Regions from separate parts of the Alteromonas sp. ABV4_515 genome, predicted to be linked through region 1. Evidence: riboswitches for the same ligand, from Rfam matches in the RefSeq annotation. Region 1 holds a riboswitch; each other region holds the start of a gene.
The links. Region 1 has a riboswitch for cyclic di-GMP ahead of ACXAGX_RS05850 (AAA family ATPase). Riboswitches for the same ligand answer to the same signal wherever they lie in the genome.
Positions count from the first base shown of each region.

Region 2: another riboswitch for cyclic di-GMP. It lies ahead of ACXAGX_RS17790 (NHL repeat-containing protein); the one in region 1 lies ahead of ACXAGX_RS05850 (AAA family ATPase).
Region 3: another riboswitch for cyclic di-GMP. It lies ahead of ACXAGX_RS08870 (PEP-CTERM sorting domain-containing protein); the one in region 1 lies ahead of ACXAGX_RS05850 (AAA family ATPase).

Region 1 covers NZ_JBSWWZ010000002.1:345,450-351,321, forward strand. Annotated here, with positions in the region: gene prsR (PEP-CTERM-box response regulator transcription factor) at 1-280, shown strand, start outside; gene ACXAGX_RS05840 (GGDEF domain-containing protein) at 327-1,361, opposite strand; gene ACXAGX_RS05845 (ribbon-helix-helix domain-containing protein) at 1,541-1,873, opposite strand; gene ACXAGX_RS05850 (AAA family ATPase) at 1,833-2,528, opposite strand; cyclic di-GMP riboswitch class I at 2,618-2,708, opposite strand; gene ACXAGX_RS05855 (alpha/beta hydrolase) at 2,961-4,004, shown strand; gene ACXAGX_RS05860 (YybH family protein) at 4,237-4,626, shown strand; gene ACXAGX_RS05865 (hypothetical protein) at 4,772-5,113, shown strand; gene secD (protein translocase subunit SecD) at 5,170-5,872, shown strand, end outside.
Region 2 covers NZ_JBSWWZ010000007.1:312,577-318,448, forward strand. Annotated here, with positions in the region: gene ACXAGX_RS17785 (PEP-CTERM sorting domain-containing protein) at 1-560, shown strand, start outside; gene ACXAGX_RS17790 (NHL repeat-containing protein) at 837-2,036, opposite strand; cyclic di-GMP riboswitch class I at 2,098-2,171, opposite strand; gene ACXAGX_RS17795 (PEP-CTERM sorting domain-containing protein) at 3,022-3,669, shown strand; gene ACXAGX_RS17800 (ATP-binding protein) at 3,748-5,872, opposite strand, start outside.
Region 3 covers NZ_JBSWWZ010000003.1:255,493-261,364, forward strand. Annotated here, with positions in the region: gene pnuC (nicotinamide riboside transporter PnuC) at 1-180, opposite strand, end outside; gene ACXAGX_RS08860 (YkoF family thiamine/hydroxymethylpyrimidine-binding protein) at 173-442, opposite strand; gene ACXAGX_RS08865 (TonB-dependent receptor) at 452-2,503, opposite strand; TPP riboswitch at 2,563-2,664, opposite strand; gene ACXAGX_RS08870 (PEP-CTERM sorting domain-containing protein) at 2,801-3,460, opposite strand; cyclic di-GMP riboswitch class I at 3,508-3,596, opposite strand; gene ACXAGX_RS08875 (helix-turn-helix domain-containing protein) at 3,781-5,571, shown strand; gene ACXAGX_RS08880 (acyl-CoA thioesterase) at 5,598-5,872, opposite strand, start outside.

The sequences.
Region 1 (5,872 bases):
TGAAATGCAAAATAAGCTGAAGTCTGCGGTTATTATGGCGGAAGGCTCGGTGGTGCAAGCGGAAGATCTCGGCTTAATGGCACCGCGAGGTGATGCTGAGCCAGAAACGCTGAATTTACGCGAAGTGAGAGAAATGGCGGAAAGCCGTGCCATTCGTCGAGCCTACCAAACGGCAGACAAAAACATGTCAAAAACAGCGGAGTTACTGGGTGTTACCCGTCCTACACTGTATTCCCTGATTGATAAATATCACATGGAAGACATTAAGACTGGCGTTTAGTCTGCGTATACGTGAAGCCTCGTTGTTGAGGCGTTACAATAAACGCTTAATCTGGCCAGTAGATGCTGGCTAGATTATTCAACGACGTTTTGACATTTGTGCCGCTAATACCAAATCTATGCGCAAGGGGCGTAAGCTCATCTGTTGGGTGAAACGCGCCAGTCGCGTTTTCCACGCCAACCCAACAATCCCGCTGAGAAATTTTCGCGGCATACAGGCAATAGTCGGTGAGAGAAAAGGTTTGCTCCCAACTGAATGCAGCTGAACGTTCCGGCCATAGCGGCAATGCCGAAAACCCCACACTGCAGGTAAGATGGATAACCTCTCCGTTCGCCACAATGAACCGCTTTTGCCTTACCGCTTCAATCAATCGATTTGCCAAATCGGTCAATTCTCTTCTGTCGGCCTGCCGACAGATGATCAGAAACTCTTCTCCTCCCCATCTCACTAACAGATCGGTGCTTCGAAAAAGCGTTTTTAACACCTGAGTGAACTGTACGAGGACCTGGTCGCCAGCAAGGTGACCGTATACATCGTTAATCCGTTTAAAGTGGTCGATATCGACCAGAAAGCACAGCAGATCTTGTTTGGTAGCATGTTGTAGATGCTTGGTACTGGCGTAATAGTGCTGCACTCGCGTAATCTCACCAGGAAGATGGGCATTCAAAAAGTTGCGGTTGTTCAGCCCCGTGAGCGGATCGCGCATGCTCACTCTTTCCAAAGCTTTGTTGGCCGCTTCTAATTCGGTATTTTTTAATTCGAGTTCACTGGTACGGGCTTTTATCTGTGCAGCAAGGAAACGGTTTTGACGATATTGTTCGTAGCGCCCCCAGCATAAAAAGATGAGCAAAAGGGCTGATACCAACGAACCTAATACAAACATATTATACAAACTGCGCTGTCTGAGTGCTGCGAGTTCCTGTGTTGCCACCAACTGTTGCTTTTCAAGTGAGAGGGTACGAATTGCCAACTTAGCATCGGCACTGGTTTTTGCCAGGTAGGCAGCTTGTTCTTCAGTCAGTTGCTTACTGAATGCCTGTGTGGTGTTATCGGCCAGGTCATAGTCTTGTGAATTTGCCACAGCACAAACACTACAAAACGCAGTGAGAACAAAAATACTGCGGTACCAGAAACTCTTCATCATCATCCTGTCTTGAAAAAGTTAACAGCAAAGGGAAGCAGTAAATGCTTCCCTGGGTGGCCGGAGAGCACTCCATGTCACTCCGTATTGTGAATTGCCTTGTTATTAAGGCAGAAGAATCAGGGGGTATTGTCGGTGAGTACAGACGCTATCTCGCCGTTAATTTGTTTTTCAATCCAGATCCTGATTAATCTGGAACGACATATCCCGGTCGTTTCTGATAACTCACTCAGTTTATCTATGGCATTTTCAGTTAGCGTGAAGGTGGCTCTGCGCATGGGGCCCGTAGGCAACGGTGTAACAACGGGTGCGGGTTCTGGCAACGCGTAGAGTTTTGCACCTGAAGGCTTACCTGCAGCGTAGGTGAGCGCATCATCAATAAAGCTATCAATACTGACTGGCGCCGCAGGTTTAGCTGACAGCGTGGATTTTTTGAGACTGCAAAGGCTCATAAGATTCCCCCTTACCCCGGGACAGAAGCTCTTCGATAATACTGCGAATTTCCGTCGATGCTTTGCCGGTAGGCTCACTTTCCATTACCGACTGGCCGGATTCCTCAGAATCATCATACATGTTGCGACTGAATGTCACGGCATCCAACACCGGCACTTCAAAAGAGCGGCAGACCTCTTTGGCTTCTAATATGCGACTTGCCAGAGAAGGAAGGGAAGGACACTGGGTGATAACGAACGCCGCATTCATAGTGGGGTTAACCATTTTACACGTCGATAAAATGTCTTCCATATGAGGTACGGTTTTCAGGTCGCGACGTTTCGGACGCAAAGGAATAAGAATGTGGTCAGCCACCGCCATGGATGAGCGCAGAGCGAGGTTATCCTGACCACCGCAGTCGATAACGACAAAATCGTAATGTTCGCGCAGACTGAGAAGCTCATTACGGATCTTTCCGTATAGCTGAACGCAGTTAATCGAAGGTAACTTTTCGTTTGCCTTGCGTTCCTGTATCCAGTCTGACGTGGTGCGTTGAGGGTCGCAGTCGACCATCAGCACGCTGGCATTTTTTTCAGTTCGTAAATATACAGCGATGTTTTGTGCGAGACAGCTTTTTCCGCTGCCGCCTTTTTCGCCACCAACTAACACGATCATTGTCAGTTCCTCAACGTTCGCTACAGCAACCACTGCAGCTAATGAATGTGACTGAAAAAGTGAACCTAAGTCCCGAAGAACTATGCTTGTTCGGTAACCCCGCTATCGTGGTCTGCTACACAGACGGTAGACCGGAGGCTTTGCGTCACGGGTTTTCACGCCGCTTTGCCTTTTTCAACAGATTTACTACAGGCATTACAGCCGATTGTGGCTGCAGTAACCAGTTGGTGAGATAGTAGTCAAAACTGAATGCATCCGCCGCATGTTACGGAATATTCAGGGATAAAATAATATACCTTTCATTTCTTTACTACCGGTACAAATAAACCGTATCTGCGCACCGTTTATCCAATGTATAACCATCCTAAACCGGTTTTTATCTGTTACTATTAAGAGGTTATCAATATTTATACCAGCGAGAAGGAGAGGCGAGTGTCTAAGGCTGCCTTATTCAGTGCACTGTTGTTGGTTATCAGCGCCACAACAACCGCAAAGGAAAACGAACTGAGTGACGGATTCGCCGCTTTCAGTCATTTGTATGAAGAGCGGTTAGGGCAGGTGCGAGCCTGTATGAACCGTTCAGTGACGCGTTTTGATGTGTGTTCACCGGCTCTGCGAAACGATGGAAATGCGCCTTATATCCTTCATCACGGAAATAAAACCGCGAAAGTGGCCGTACTGCTCCACGGCCTGAGTGACTCGCCCTTTTATATGACGGGCATTGCCCGCTTCCTGTATGACAAAGGGTTTAACGTGATTGTGCCGCTGAACGTCGGGCATGGTCAGCTAGAAGCCGACGACGAAATGAGTGACAGCCAACTCGATGAGCGCTGGGCTGCACATTTGAATGATGTTATGGCGCTGGCTCCCCAGTTTGGCGACGAAATTTTCCTCGGCGGTTTTTCGACCGGTGGGGCGCTGTCGGTACAGCACTATCTTCATCACCCGGATAATATCAAAGGGCTAATGTTATTCTCTGGTGCACTGGCGCTGGATAGCGGGGTAGAGCGGTTGTCAAAAATCTGGGGAATTAGCCTGGTTGCACGGATGATCGACGGTACCTATGTCACCCAAGGGCCTAATCCATATAAATATCCGACAATCGCCAGCTTCTCTGGGTTGGAGTTAATGGATGTCATTAACGATATACGCGAACAATACGAAGAGGGTAAGACCATCGATATACCGGTATTTGCAGCCCATTCGCAGGCCGATACCACTACGCCCATTGTGGGAATTGAGACCTTGATGGCGCACACGACCACCAAAACAAATACCTTCTTTGTTATTGATGAGAGCTTTAAAACTTGCCATGCCGATGTCGTAGTTAACAGCAAAATGGTGGTAGACATGCATTTCGACGATAGCAACGTGGACTTGCGAGACAACTGTGCCGCACCGCAGGCAAACCCGCTGTTCCGGCAGATGATTATGATGTTAGGCAGCTTTGTTGATGAAGTGGCGGAAAAAGGTTAAAAAGCCATTTGACTCCACATGCCATAACGCTTACCTTTTAGGCATCACGTACCGGAAAAATAATGAACCTTACTACCAGCGCTATCAAGGCAACTAACATCGCTCTTATTATTCTACTCGCTATTCTTAGAAATGGGCGGGTTTGCTAGTACGTAAATAAATTAACTAAAACCCGCCGCGAAGGCGGGTTTTTTGTTCGTCTTCGTGGTTATAAATCAGGAGACGACAGATCATGAACCACCCAATATCCCAGCAATTACAGGCGTTGCATCAGGCTGTAAATAGCAATGATGCCGCCGCATTGCAGCAACTCTACAAAGATGACGCTGTGCTGGTAGATAAGCCTTTTATCTCTGAGCACCGCGATATTCACGGCGCGTTACATGAGTTTAAGTCTCGTTATATGCCAGAACATGTAGTGTCCCATGGTGATGAGGTAGTGATTGAAGCGGGCGATACCGCGTTGGTGATCAGTAAGTTGTACCTGAACAGCAAACAGGCCATCGACAAGATGGGCTGCGACTACAAAAAAGCCATTTACGTGTTCCGTAAAAATGAGAGCGGGGAATGGCAATGCGCCATCGACAACTTTTTTGGTGTCGATCTCATTGATTATGTGTAATGGCAGCAGGGCTGATATTGAATTTCAGCCCTTCGCTCCCATATCTGATGCACAGATAATGCGGTCTGCGTATGCTTACGTCCGCAAACAGAAGAATTAAACCGTGAATCACACACCATTACCGAACAGGCAATCCAGCCGGACCATGCAATTTGTGTCCGCTTTTTTGTTGTTCCTGGTGTTAGCTGCTGCAGCAAACAGTGGTCATCGGTTTACTGGTAATGCGTCGACGAACTACGCGCCTTTTGAGCATTACGGCGGCCTGGTACTTTCGCGCACAGATTTGCTGCCTTCAAGACAAACCTTACCTAAAGCGTCTCGTGTTAGCTTTGATGGTAATGGTACTGAATGGACGGAGCAAAACTATCCTCAACCGGCAGTACACTGGCACCTTCGTGGCATTGTAAGTGAGTCAGTTTATTCCGTTTTATTCACACCGGCGTTTCGCTGGTTCCGCCCCTTACTACGTGCACCACCTCAACCTTAGAACTTTCACTTTCACGGGCTAAACGCCCATTTTGCTGACAATTTCTAAGGATAATCATGAAAAAATTCTCCGTACGGGGCGTGATATACGTGCTCGTAATTTTGCTTGGCCTATTCAGCGCCTTGCCTAACCTGCTGCCCGCGTCTGCGCAGCAGAAACTGCCAAACTGGTATACCCAAAATCAGCTATCGCTGGGATTGGATTTACAGGGTGGTTCTCATCTTTTGCTCACTGCGGATACGGCCCCGCTGTTCGACAAAGCCTTTGACGATATGCGTGAAAGTCTGTTTAAACAGTTTCGCGATGCGGGTATTCGCTATCAGGTGCAGTCGGCGGCGAACCATCACCTTCAGTTCACCTTGATGGCGAATGCTAATGCACAGAAGGCGTGGGATATTCTCACTGCTTATCGCTACAGCACCGAGGGTAAACCTCAGTTCGCTATAGACCGCAACGACAATGTGATTTCGGTTGCGCTTACCGATGAATATAAAACAGCGCTGGTGAACGATGCCATGGCGCGTAGTGTGGAAGTGGTGCGCCGCCGACTGGATGAAACCGGGCTTGTCGATCCCAGTATCTCCCGGCAGGGCGATGACGGTGTATTAGTGCAAATGCCGGGGATGACCGACCCCTCAGCTATTCGAGATCTCCTTGGCACCACCGCGCAAATGCGCTTCCACTGGGTAACCGACGGCAGTCAGCGAACCGGCGTTATTCGTGTTCCCGACATGCAAGGGAACACCACCTACACATTGG
Region 2 (5,872 bases), on a different contig from region 1:
TAGACAGTTCTTTTAGTAGTTTTTCGGCTTTCTATGATTACGATACTTCAAAAAAGTGGTCGACTTCTCTTCCGTACGCAAAAATAAATACAGCGGTTTTTCTTGTTGCAGAGTTAAACGATACCCTTGCGCTGTTTGGATTCTTTGATGCATTTAGTAATGGAATCTACACCGGAAACGGACAGGCTACATTTGACTATACGTTTAAGTCTGGATCTGGCAACTACGATTTAGTCAATGATCCTAGCGATACAGTTGTAGGAACAACCATCAATTTTAGATGGTATCCATACTATGGAGACGGCTTCGTTCTTGCTTTAGATAAGTCTGATCTTATCGATCTAGATACTTTCGTTTATGATGTTGCAGGTCTTAATAGAGGCTTTAGCTTTCTGTCTTTCGATGATCAGGGAGTCGCGTCTGAAATTAAACTCGCTTCTGGTAATATGAATATAATAGTGAATACTGTAGACGTACCTGAGCCATCAATCTTTGGATTAGCCTTACTGGGTCTTTTCGGATTTGCATTTAATCGGAATAGTTCCAAACTTCCGTTGTGATAGCCCTTATCTCTAGCATTCAGAGATTCGCAATGATACTGGCATCTTTCAAGGTGTAATGTATGAAATCTAAGTCAAGGAATTAAGCATAATGTGCATATTTCTTTGGCTTTTTTTTCAAATCGCTCTCTGAGATATTAACGCGCTCGATTGGATCTCAGAATGTAAAAGTTTTAGGAAAAAAATTTACCGATGTCCGCAACTGAGATTATCGATCGCTTATAAATAAAAGGTCTACTCAGTTAAACGTAGAGTAGACCTTTAAAAATAATTTATTTATCTACACTTATTCTTTTTGTTAAATTTGTATAGAGCTGTTTTGTACAGTGTATAGTGAAAGATATCCCAGAATTTAACTTTCTTTGATGGAGATTTTCCATGCAAGAACGATTCTGCACTATTAATCAAACTAGAGTTTGATGAATTAAAAGTATTGAGTTTTGCTGCTATCAGTTGAGCATAAAGTTTGCTGTATGTGTAGTTTCTAGTGCTCCAAAGCATACCATTATAAGGTTCTCTGCCTTCTGATTTTGTACCGAATCTACCTACAACTTCATCTATATGATGTCCGTTTATAGTGATTGATTGATCTCTCCAGCTATTGTTTTTCCAGAAATCAACATTCCTATTACAGGTTTGGAAAGGACCTGTAGCCATATCACCACCAAGCTGATGGCTATATGGAGCTCCATTTTCTGTAAGCATAATGTAGCTATTGAGTATTAATCCGCTATCAGGACTTACTTCATCGAAGGTGCTATCTTCTCGGTTTGAAACCAGCAAATTACCGTAACCACCATCTCTGTTAGCGAGACCAGTATAAAACACACTGCTCGTACCAATCATTTCTGCAGGTATATTCTGCTCTGATACATTTTCAATATCTAGTGTAAATAACCCTGCATGGTTTTTCATGTAAAGTACCCCGTTTCTACCAAACGAAATATCTCCACCAGTTAAGTTTGTATCAGTGACTTCACCGATAAATTCAGCTTGCGCAGTTGTTGTGTCTAAGCGGTACACAAAGTTACTATATTTGCGAGTGATATAAAGATCACCATTAGGTGCAACAGCCGCTTGATCTGCGTCGCCTTCTGCTTGTGGCCCACCCCAAGAGACAAAGCCGATACTTTCTAAGCTAGTTGATTGTACGTTATATTTAAGTAGTTCTGTGGATTCAGCATAAAATGAATTAATCATCCATAGTGTATTACCATCTGGAGAGGACGCTAATACATCAATGTGATCATATTCGACTACACCATCTGAATTTTCGTTGATTTGTAGCGGGATAAGGGTTGCCGTTTCTGCGTTTGAATCGAGCTCGATTCTATATATGGTAGAAACACCATCAAATTGCTGCATTGTATCTGAGAAGTAGATTTTCTCCTCAAAACCATGATGGTTATAAGTAGCGCCGGCTGTCGTGGCATTTAATAAAAGTGCACTGCAAAATAACTTTAATGAGTTTTGCATAAAGGTTCCATTTAAGTGGTATTTAAGCATAGTTCCGTAAATTTCGGATTTAAATTTTAATACCGACAACCCGGCTATCTTAAAAGACCCGTGGCTTTGCGTCCCTTCATCACTAAAGGTTTGCCTTTTCGTAAGACAGTTAAAATTTATTGCTGAATTGTTACAATTGATTAAGGTTTAAGCGAGTTTCTAATTAAAATAGAAATTAAGATACAAATCTAGGAGCTAGAGTTTGTAAATGCGACTTTACAATTTATCAGGAGTAAAAACAATAGATTATGTGGTTTTATAAAGAATTTTTTACTACTCGCTTAATAGCGAGAATATCGTGCATCGAACGCATCTCGTTAGTGAGAAACAAAATACATCAGATATTTTATCAATGTAAATATTTCATTCGAAGCCTATGTGTATTGATTTTATTAAAAATACGTTCTTGCTTAAATCCTATCTGCACAAAAATTATTCTGTTTATTTGTTTAAATTGCAGTGTTCGGACCAGTTCTAGATTTTCAATTTATTTTTTAACGTCATTAACAGTACCTTTTTTTAAAGATAGTGTATTAAAGAATTCTCGTTTCATAGAGTAGTGTCACGCTATGTTTATGACTAAGTTCATACAAGTTACGGATTTATAAAGATTAAGATATTCGGAAGTAATACCCGAGTATTTTGTAATCATTCTTTTTTACTATTAATAGATTTTTAATTAAATATTATTATATTTACTGCGCCGCGTAGAGTGTGGTTTTGTAAGTTTGCGCTTGTTTATGGTTCCAAATAGCCTAATCGTCCCCGTTTTTGAAAAATGACGATCCTTACCGCACTCCTTAAAGATTTCTTGTCGATATTCTTTACACTGCGTAGATAAAGTACAGTAGTGATTTTTATAAATAATTGATTAGTAATCGTTTTTAACTTGTGGCATCAAATGTGCTCACACTTATTTAGTATATTTGAAGATCATCATTAAACTGGAGTACTGATGAACAAGTTAAAAAGTTTATTATCTGTTGTAGCAATGAGCGTAGGTTTTGCAGCAAACGCTGCGGTAATTGAGTTAGATGGCGCTGAGGTAGGTGCATACAATGTTGATTCGTCTTACACATCTTTCGCTGATTTCTATGGCCTGAATACTGTTAATCAGTGGTCTACTGCACTTCCTTACGCGCAAGTTAATACAGGTGTATTCTTTGTTGCTGAACTCAATTCTAACCTCGCATTGTTCGGATTGTTTGACAGTTATTCATCGGTTAACACTGATAGCGGTAGCCTGGATTTCGAATATTTATTCAACGAAGGTAATGGTACTTATACTTTAGTTGATGACTCTGATGAAATGTCTGCAGGCTCTGCACTTTCTTTCAACTGGGGCGATTTCTACGGCGATGGCTTCGTTCTGACCTTTAATTTATCCCAGGATATTGATTTAGATGCTTTGGTGAGCGACGTGACTGGCCTAGACAACGGCTTTAAGTTCCTGTCTTTCGACAGCAACAACCAAGCGACTGACATCGCACTGGCATCAGGCGATTTCAACCTGTCTGTAAAGGTACCAGAGCCTACGTCAATCGCTATTATGGGCTTAAGCCTGGTAGGTTTGGCTAGCCTGCGTCGCCGCAAAGCGAAGTAAGCTGTTAGAATCTTTACTCTTCATGGCCGCTAGATTAGGCCCTGAGAGTAATAAATAAATTTGAAGGGCCAGTATGATTTACTGGCCTTTTTTGTATCTGGCGTTACTCACTGCTTTCAATAACTGCGTGGCAGTAAACGGCTTACTAATATAATCATCCATGCCTGCCGCTTCACAACGCTCTCTATCACCTTTCATGGCATTGGCCGTTAGCGCAATAATAGGTACTTCTTTATATCGCTCACCGGCTTCACCAGCGCGGATGCGCCGTGTAGTCTCAAACCCATCCATTTTTGGCATGTGGCAGTCCATTAAAATCACATCGAACTGCACTTTAAGTCGTTTCAGTGCTTCCAGCGCTTCTACACCGTTTTTGGCGGTTAGCGTTTTGTGTTCGCTTAAATGTTCCCGGGCGATAAGCTGATTAATTTCGTTGTCTTCCACAATCAGTATGCGGCTGGGTTGAAGCGTAACTTCTGACTCGCTGTGCTTAGTTGTGTCCGGTGTGACAATGTAAGCTTCGTAGGCGGGTCTGGAAACGGCTACGGTGAAGATGAATTTACTGCCTTCGTCTTTGCGACTTTGTACGGTGAGGTCGCCTTGCATAAGGCGGCAGAGCTGCCTACTGATAGAAAGGCCCAATCCCGTACCGCCAAATTTTCGGGTGGTTGACGTATCTTCCTGCTGGAACACCTCAAAGATGCTGTCGAGGTTGCCTTCATCTATGCCGATGCCGCTGTCTTGCACAAAGCCCTGTAACTGCCATTGTTCGCTGGTTGTTTCTACAAGATTCATTGAAAGTAATATACTGCCGTTTTGGGTAAACTTAACCGCATTGCTCAATAGATTGCTCAATACCTGACGCAACCGTACGGGGTCGCCTTGTACCATCACATGCTCGGCCAGCTCAGTATCCAAATTAAGTTGCAGCCCTTTTTCATCACTGCTGATGCTGAACTGTTCGTACAAGGTTTCTAGCAGCAAGGGCAGGTTAAACGGCACATTTTCCAGCTTAAGTTGTCCGGCTTCAATTTTTGAGAAGTCGAGAATGTCATCCACAATGTGCTGTAAGTTGCGAATGCTCTCATCGGCCAGGCCCACATAATGCTGTTGTGTTTTATCCAGCGCGGTTTTGCTTACCAGTTGCAACGCACCAGATACACCATGCAAAGGCGTGCGTACTTCGTGCGACATGCTGGCAAGAAAGCTCGATTTCAGGCGGGCAGATTCTTCCGCGCGTAAACGGGCTTCTTCGAGAAACTGCTGTCCTTGCTCCCGTTCTGTTACATCCTGGAAGAAGGCAACGAAGTGCTCCAATTCGCCTTCGTTAAATACGGGAGTGAGTATTACCTGAATATACAGTGGCGTTTTGTTTTTGCGATAGCACAGCAAGGTTTCATCGCAAGCGCTGCCTTGTTGTAATGCCGTTTTTATTTTGTTGGCTTTTTCTGGTTCAGCTTCCAGTTCTCTCATCAGTAAGAAGGTGTGATGTAAGGTTTCTTCTTCTTTGAAACCTGTTACGCGGCTGAAATGGGGGTTGGCGTAAATAACGGGAAAGCCCTTTTTCTTGGCATCCGCAATAAGAATAGGCACCGTGGCCGCTTTAATGGCGTGACTAATCACGTTTATCCGCTTCTCTAATACCCGTTGCTGAGAAACGTCGTTACCTACCACAATGGTACCTACTTGCATGCGGTTGTCGTCGAGCAAGGGCAGGGCAGTCCAGTTGATGATAACCGGTGCTTTTTCGCTGAGTGAGGCGTAGGTGCGTTGCAGGCTTTTCGTATTGCCTGAAAGCCGGTTCTTCACGCTCACGATCTGCGATTCGTTCAGGTCGTAATACAAGATGTACTGATTAAAAGCGCGATTAGCGAGTATTTTATTGCTGTCTGAGTCCAATACCACCAAGATCTCTTCCAGCGAATCGATAGCGTTCGAAAATTGCCGGTTTGAAAGGGTGATGGAACTAATATTGTTTACCAACGCATTAAACGCTTCCCTGATTTCAGCCAGTTCCTGTGCTTCTTCAATTCGGTCTTCCGCTGATTGGGGGTGACGACGGGTGGCACTTTGCTGAATATCGTCGTGCAAACCACGAAGGGTTGAGGCACTAAGACGTGCTGCTCGGTTTGTGGCGTAATAACTAATTACAATTGCCATACTTAAGGTAATGAGTATGGCGGGGATCAGCCACAAAACGTTG
Region 3 (5,872 bases), on a different contig from region 1:
CAACGTTACCTGCCAAAACAACCAGGTATAGATAGCAGTGCTAATGAACGCACATAACCAACACCAACGGTTCTGATTCGCTGCTAGCCAAACATACGCAAGTGCCAGCACAACAGCCACCCACTCCGCTGGAGAGGTGGCTGTGAGCTGACCGATAAATGCCGAAAAAAACTCAGTCATTATTTTTCTTGCGTGCTTGCATGGCATCAAAGTTTAGGAACTTGGCTACAAAAATAGCCTGCCCGACTTCTTCATGGGTACGCTGCATTTCCTTACCCAGAACATCCATTACCAGACCGTACTCCCCGCTCACCTGGGTACTGGTGGAACAGGTAGTAACCAACAACCCCTGATGGCTATTGAGACGATCGATAAAATTCTGAATCGGCGGAATGTACTCGTTGACTAACGGATACAGAGATAACTCAACCATTACTTGCATAACTATTCCTTAAAACTGAACGCGTAGGGTAACACCGAATTGTCTGCCATCACCCAACTGATAATACGGTTCGGCAAAGGCATACTCGTCTCGCGGATCATTACTGAAACCACCAAACCCACGAGTGTAGTAGGTTTTATCGGTTAGATTTCTCACCCACAGGGTAGTGCGCCAATTGCCACGAACCCAGGTGATATCGGTATTAAATAATGTGGCAGCGGGAGCGGTTTCGTCATGACTGTCTGAGAAACGGTATTCGTCTTTAAAGTCCATGTCTGCCCGCCATACCCACTCATCGGTTAGCCAGAACTCACTGAACAGGTTAGCAGTAAATTTAGGCGACTGCGCCTGACGCTGTTCGTCAACATAGGCACCATCAGCCGTTTCATAACCTTCAAAGGTTGCACTTAAATAGCCCACAGATCCCTGCAGAGTCCACGCGTCAGTTACCTGCCAGCTCAGTTCAGCCTCAGCACCTTTATTGGTGCCTACATCGGCATTGGCGGTCAGGTCGATAAAGGCTGCCGAGCCATCTTCACGGGTTTGTACGTCGTAATCATTCACCTGAGTATCTTGTCTGTCCATATAGAACACAGCGAAACGTGCGGTGATCGCAGGGTCAAACAGTTGCCCTTTATAACCCACTTCGTAATTCCAGTTATATTCAGTATCGTAGAATCGACGTGCTTCACTTACCTGCTCGTCGAAGTTGACACCTGCTGCTTTGTAACCACGAGATACACTGGCATACACAAAATCACCGTCCCAGTCATAGGTCAGTGCCACTTTTCCGCCCACCATGCTGGAGTCGTCTTCTGAGTCCAAACCGGCATTGTCATTGTATTTTTGAGAATACTCCTCAACACGCAGCGCCGTAGTTAACAACCACGAATCATTTAACTGTGTATCAAGCTGTCCATATACCGCCGTGGTGGTTGGTTCAAATTGGCTAATGAAGTCACCGTCGGCATAGGTGTATTCACGTAACAAGTTTTGTTCACTGTGATTAATGCGCGCACCAACAACCCAAGTCGTGGTATCACCGAACAGTTTCTTATCATCTGCCGAGGTAAAACGCACCTCTGCAGAGCGTTGTTGAACGTCGCGGAAGTAGGCATCGAACGACGTGTATCCCCATGGATGGAAACCATCGTAAGTCCAATCTTCGTCGTAGCCATAGGCGATATCATGGTTCGCAGCGGTGGCAATCACTTCCAGTAAACCGGCATCCAGCTGATGATTCAAATGCAGGCTGATCCCCTTAGTGAGTTGATCATCAAATCCAGGTTCATCAGAAAGTGTGTGTCGGTTATTGTCCAGCGAAAAGGCATCATAACCATTGTTTACGTCGTACCAGCGCAGGTCGGCATTCAGGCTAGTTTTACTGCTAATATTCCATTGTGCAGCGAGTCTTACCGCACTTTCATCAATATTATTGGTGTCGTCACGCTCAAGAAAGTCGTTCTCAACAAAGCCGTCACTACTGTTATGCACCCCGGCCAGACGAATAGCGAAGTCTTCTGACACTTGTACACTGTGTGCACCTTCAATACGCATTAGCGACGTGTTGCCCAAACCGAATTCAAAGTGACTGTCGTCTGCATCTGCGGCATGACTCACAATTTTCACTGCACCAGCAAGGGACCCAGCACCGAATACGGTAGCCTGCGGGCCGCGATACACTTCCAACTGACGGGTATCGAATAATACGCCAGCGGCAGCAAGACCTGAAAAATCAAAGTCATCAACCATAAAGCTGACAGAAGGATTAATGGGCTCAGCAAACTGACTACGCTCGCCGATACCACGAATTTGAATAAAACGGCCACGGGAAGCACCACTGGCAAAATTCACATTGGGCGCCACATTCAGCATATTTTCAACGTGAGAGGCCTGACGGCTATCTAAGCGCTCTTCGCCGAAAACCGATGCGCTGGCGCTGAGTTGTTCAAGGGTAGATGCTCTGAAATCGCCGCTAACCGTGATTTTTTCTATATCGGTGTCGTTATCAGCAAATGCCGGTGTTGCCAGAATGGCGAGGAGTAATGTGCTTTTTTTCATTAAGGATCTCTTCAGTCATCAAAAAGATCCGGTTTTACAGGCAGGTATTGAGGTAGCTAAATCAAATTTTTCACCATCCCTACGCCGGTATTATCCGGATCAGGTTTAAGGGTTCCCACACAATGGATCTCAGCCGCTAACCGGCACCCCTTGGCCTAATGCATTTTTACCGTTGTAGCAAAAATGCGCCTGCAGTCTAACAACTTCATAACCTGAGTCAAGCTGCAGAACACTGATCCGCAAACACAAAAAAGCCCGCCATGTGACGTTGGCGGGCTGAGGAAGTCTGACGACTTGTTATTTCTGGCGTCTTGCGCGCCATCCCATCAATCCCATACCTAAAAGGATGAGTGACATGGCGCCAGGTTCACTGACTTCAGTGATAGAGGCGTTACGGAAACGGGTTTTCATGTCGCCACAGCCAGCATTTAAATTACAGTCGTTAATGAATACGATGTCAGTGATGACACCAGAGAAGTAATCATCTAGATTGATGCTGAACGTTTCCCAGCGAGGCGCATTGGTGTATACCAAGTCCTGAATACCGAAGTTCTGTGTACCTGCTAGATTGAACGTGCGACTTGCATCGTGGTTCTGCTCACCGTTAGTAAAATCGGCAAACCACAGCCCTGCGATTTCAGTGAAAGGGTTAGGATTTGGATTTCTCGCACCAGGCAGCACTCTGATGTCAAAAGTGAAGTTGTACGATGTCGCTCCATTATCGAGATCCAGTTCTGAAATACCAAACGTATCGAACAGATTAAGCGTTACCCACGCATTTTCTCGTAAATTAAGTACGCCATTCGTGTAAACGTCGTAAGTACTACCATTCTGCTGATGCGCTTCTAAATCAGCGGTGGCGAAATCAATATCGTAAGTTGAAATTACGTCAGCGTTTGAAGAAAAGGCTGCGAAAAACGTGGTTACCAGTGCTGCAGCTTTGATGCTAAATTTCATTTTTTGAGTCCTTGAGCAGTGTTTGCCTGAAAGTAATTAATCAACTTCACTGCAGCCCGGCTGTCTTACTGGCGGTTGGTCAGTAAGACCCGTGGCTTTCCGTCCCTGCCTCACGGCAGGTTTGGCATGTTGTTGGGGGAAGTGACGTTTCCCTTATTCAATCAACGGTTGTAATAATACGAGGGCGGCGTAAAGCAAAACAGGACAGATCCGTTCGATCTTTGGGACACATTTGTACCAGGGAATAAATAGTGCCCTCCTCTGTCATGCAACCTGCATTTGCTATATTCTAACAAGCAGCTTAAAACATGGGAGCGCACGTGCATTACCAAGGACTTTTCTGGTCAGCAATTATTCGGGCTTTACTCAGTTTCAGACGGGATTCTGGTCTTAACAATGAGCGAGATAATCTTGCACTGGAATGTATTGCCAGCGTTGAAAGCGGCAAACTTGATGATGAGACCTTAGCAAACCTCTTCCACGATCTTTGTCCTGCGAGTCAGTTTCAACAGACCGGCCGTTCACTTATTGGTTATCTCGATTTCAATAAAATGAGTAACCTGGTGGTGTATTTGACTGCCAGCAAACATATCGACGACGCCATGCATGTATTGGGCAAGCATTACCGTCATTTAATGGGTGAGCAAGCCAATCTCACGGTGAAATCAGACGGTACCATTACCACGGTAGAATTTGCTTCATCGCCACACATAATACTAACGGAACTTCGGTGCTATTTTCTGCTGGCGCTTTTTCGTCATCTTGCCGGGCGCAAATTTGACTTTTCCCGTGTCACCATGCCGCCCATGAACGCTCAGCCTGAAGCGCTTTTGGCACCACTGAGTCACAGTGATATTCATTATGAGACTGGCAAAGTGCGCCTTTGTTTTGCCAACGCCTGGTGTGAAGTCGCGTCTTTTTACTATTCGCAATCGATTAAAAAGATGCTTTCTGCTGGACTGGAAGAAACCCATGACATTCCACTTAAGCAACAAGTGCGTGACGTTTTCCAAAAAGCAGCGAGTCCTGCACGAATCCGCTCGGAGTGGGTAGCAACTCAACTAGGGCAAACTGAATCCGCTTTTCGTCGTCAGCTTAGACAAGATTCCATTTCATTCAGTGCTTTGCTGAAAGAGTTCATCCATGATCAATCCTGTCATCGATTATTGAGTGGCCAGAAAACAGAAGATGCTGCTGAAGCGTTAGGGTTTTCTGACCGACGTTCATTCGAGCGGAGCTTTAAAGAGCATAGCGGTATAAGTGCCGGTCAGCTTCGTCAGTTGGGAAACCGACTTCGATTTCAGACGGGCAATAGTAATTTGCTGGAGGTGGTGGAAAATCTGCCTCCACTGCCCCACTCAATTCGTTCGTTGCTGAAAATGGATGCAGAAGCCATGACATTGCCTGGCGTTGTGTCTCTCATTGAAAAAGATCCGATATTTCAAGCTCACGTGATGAGCAAAGCAAGCCGCGCCGTGTACGGAACAACCCCCAAAAGCCTGGAACAAGCCATTGGCCGCAATCTCGGGTTAGGCAATATCCGAGACCTCGCTGTCATTTTTGCAGCGCAACAATTACTGACCGCACAGTGTCGATTTTCCAATATTGAAATTCTCACCGATGCGATGCTGCTCAGTTATACCGTGTTCCAACGGCTTTTTGGTTTTTCGCAATACGATGAAGCGCAGACAGAAAAAATTAAACAGTTGTTATTGTTCGGTACGCTATCGGTATTTTTAATTTTCCACGATGAATGTTTGTTTGCGGACGGTGCGTTATCTGGGTGGGAGGAAAGCGAAAGCTTTAGCGATTTTGTCGATAAAGTGAATCAAGATTATGGCATTTGTCTGTATGGCGCAACGTCGTTAATGTTACTCCGCTGGGGGTTTGCCAGCGACCTGAACCAGCAACTCTGGAAACTTTGTAATATAGAAGAACGTGGAAGTGCCAGCTCGGTAGCAGGGCAAATTTTGCTGTGTCATGACATTGCATTCACCTCACTGGCAAAATTAGGTGAACCGCAAACCTATGCGGCGGGAGACGGTCTAACAGAGGCTCAAATCAACACTCTCACCGACGTACTCGCAAATTGGAAATCTTCGGCAGCCTGACACAGGCTGCCTCACATGTGTGGGGGCTAATCAACCTGCAAGTTGAGGTTTCTAATTTCCTGCTCCGTTTGCGCTTCCAGCGCAGCCATGGTTTTTCCATGCGGTGTTGGCATTCGGGTTTCTGGATCGAGTGTTACAAACACAATATCGTCTGCCAGACAGATGGTTTTTTTAGTGGCTTTATTTCGTACCAAACAACTGACGGTAATAGATGTTCTACCCACCTTTTTCGTTTCCAAACCAAACTCAACAATATCACCCTGAAGCGCTGGCGACTCAAAAGTAATTTCGCCAATATGTT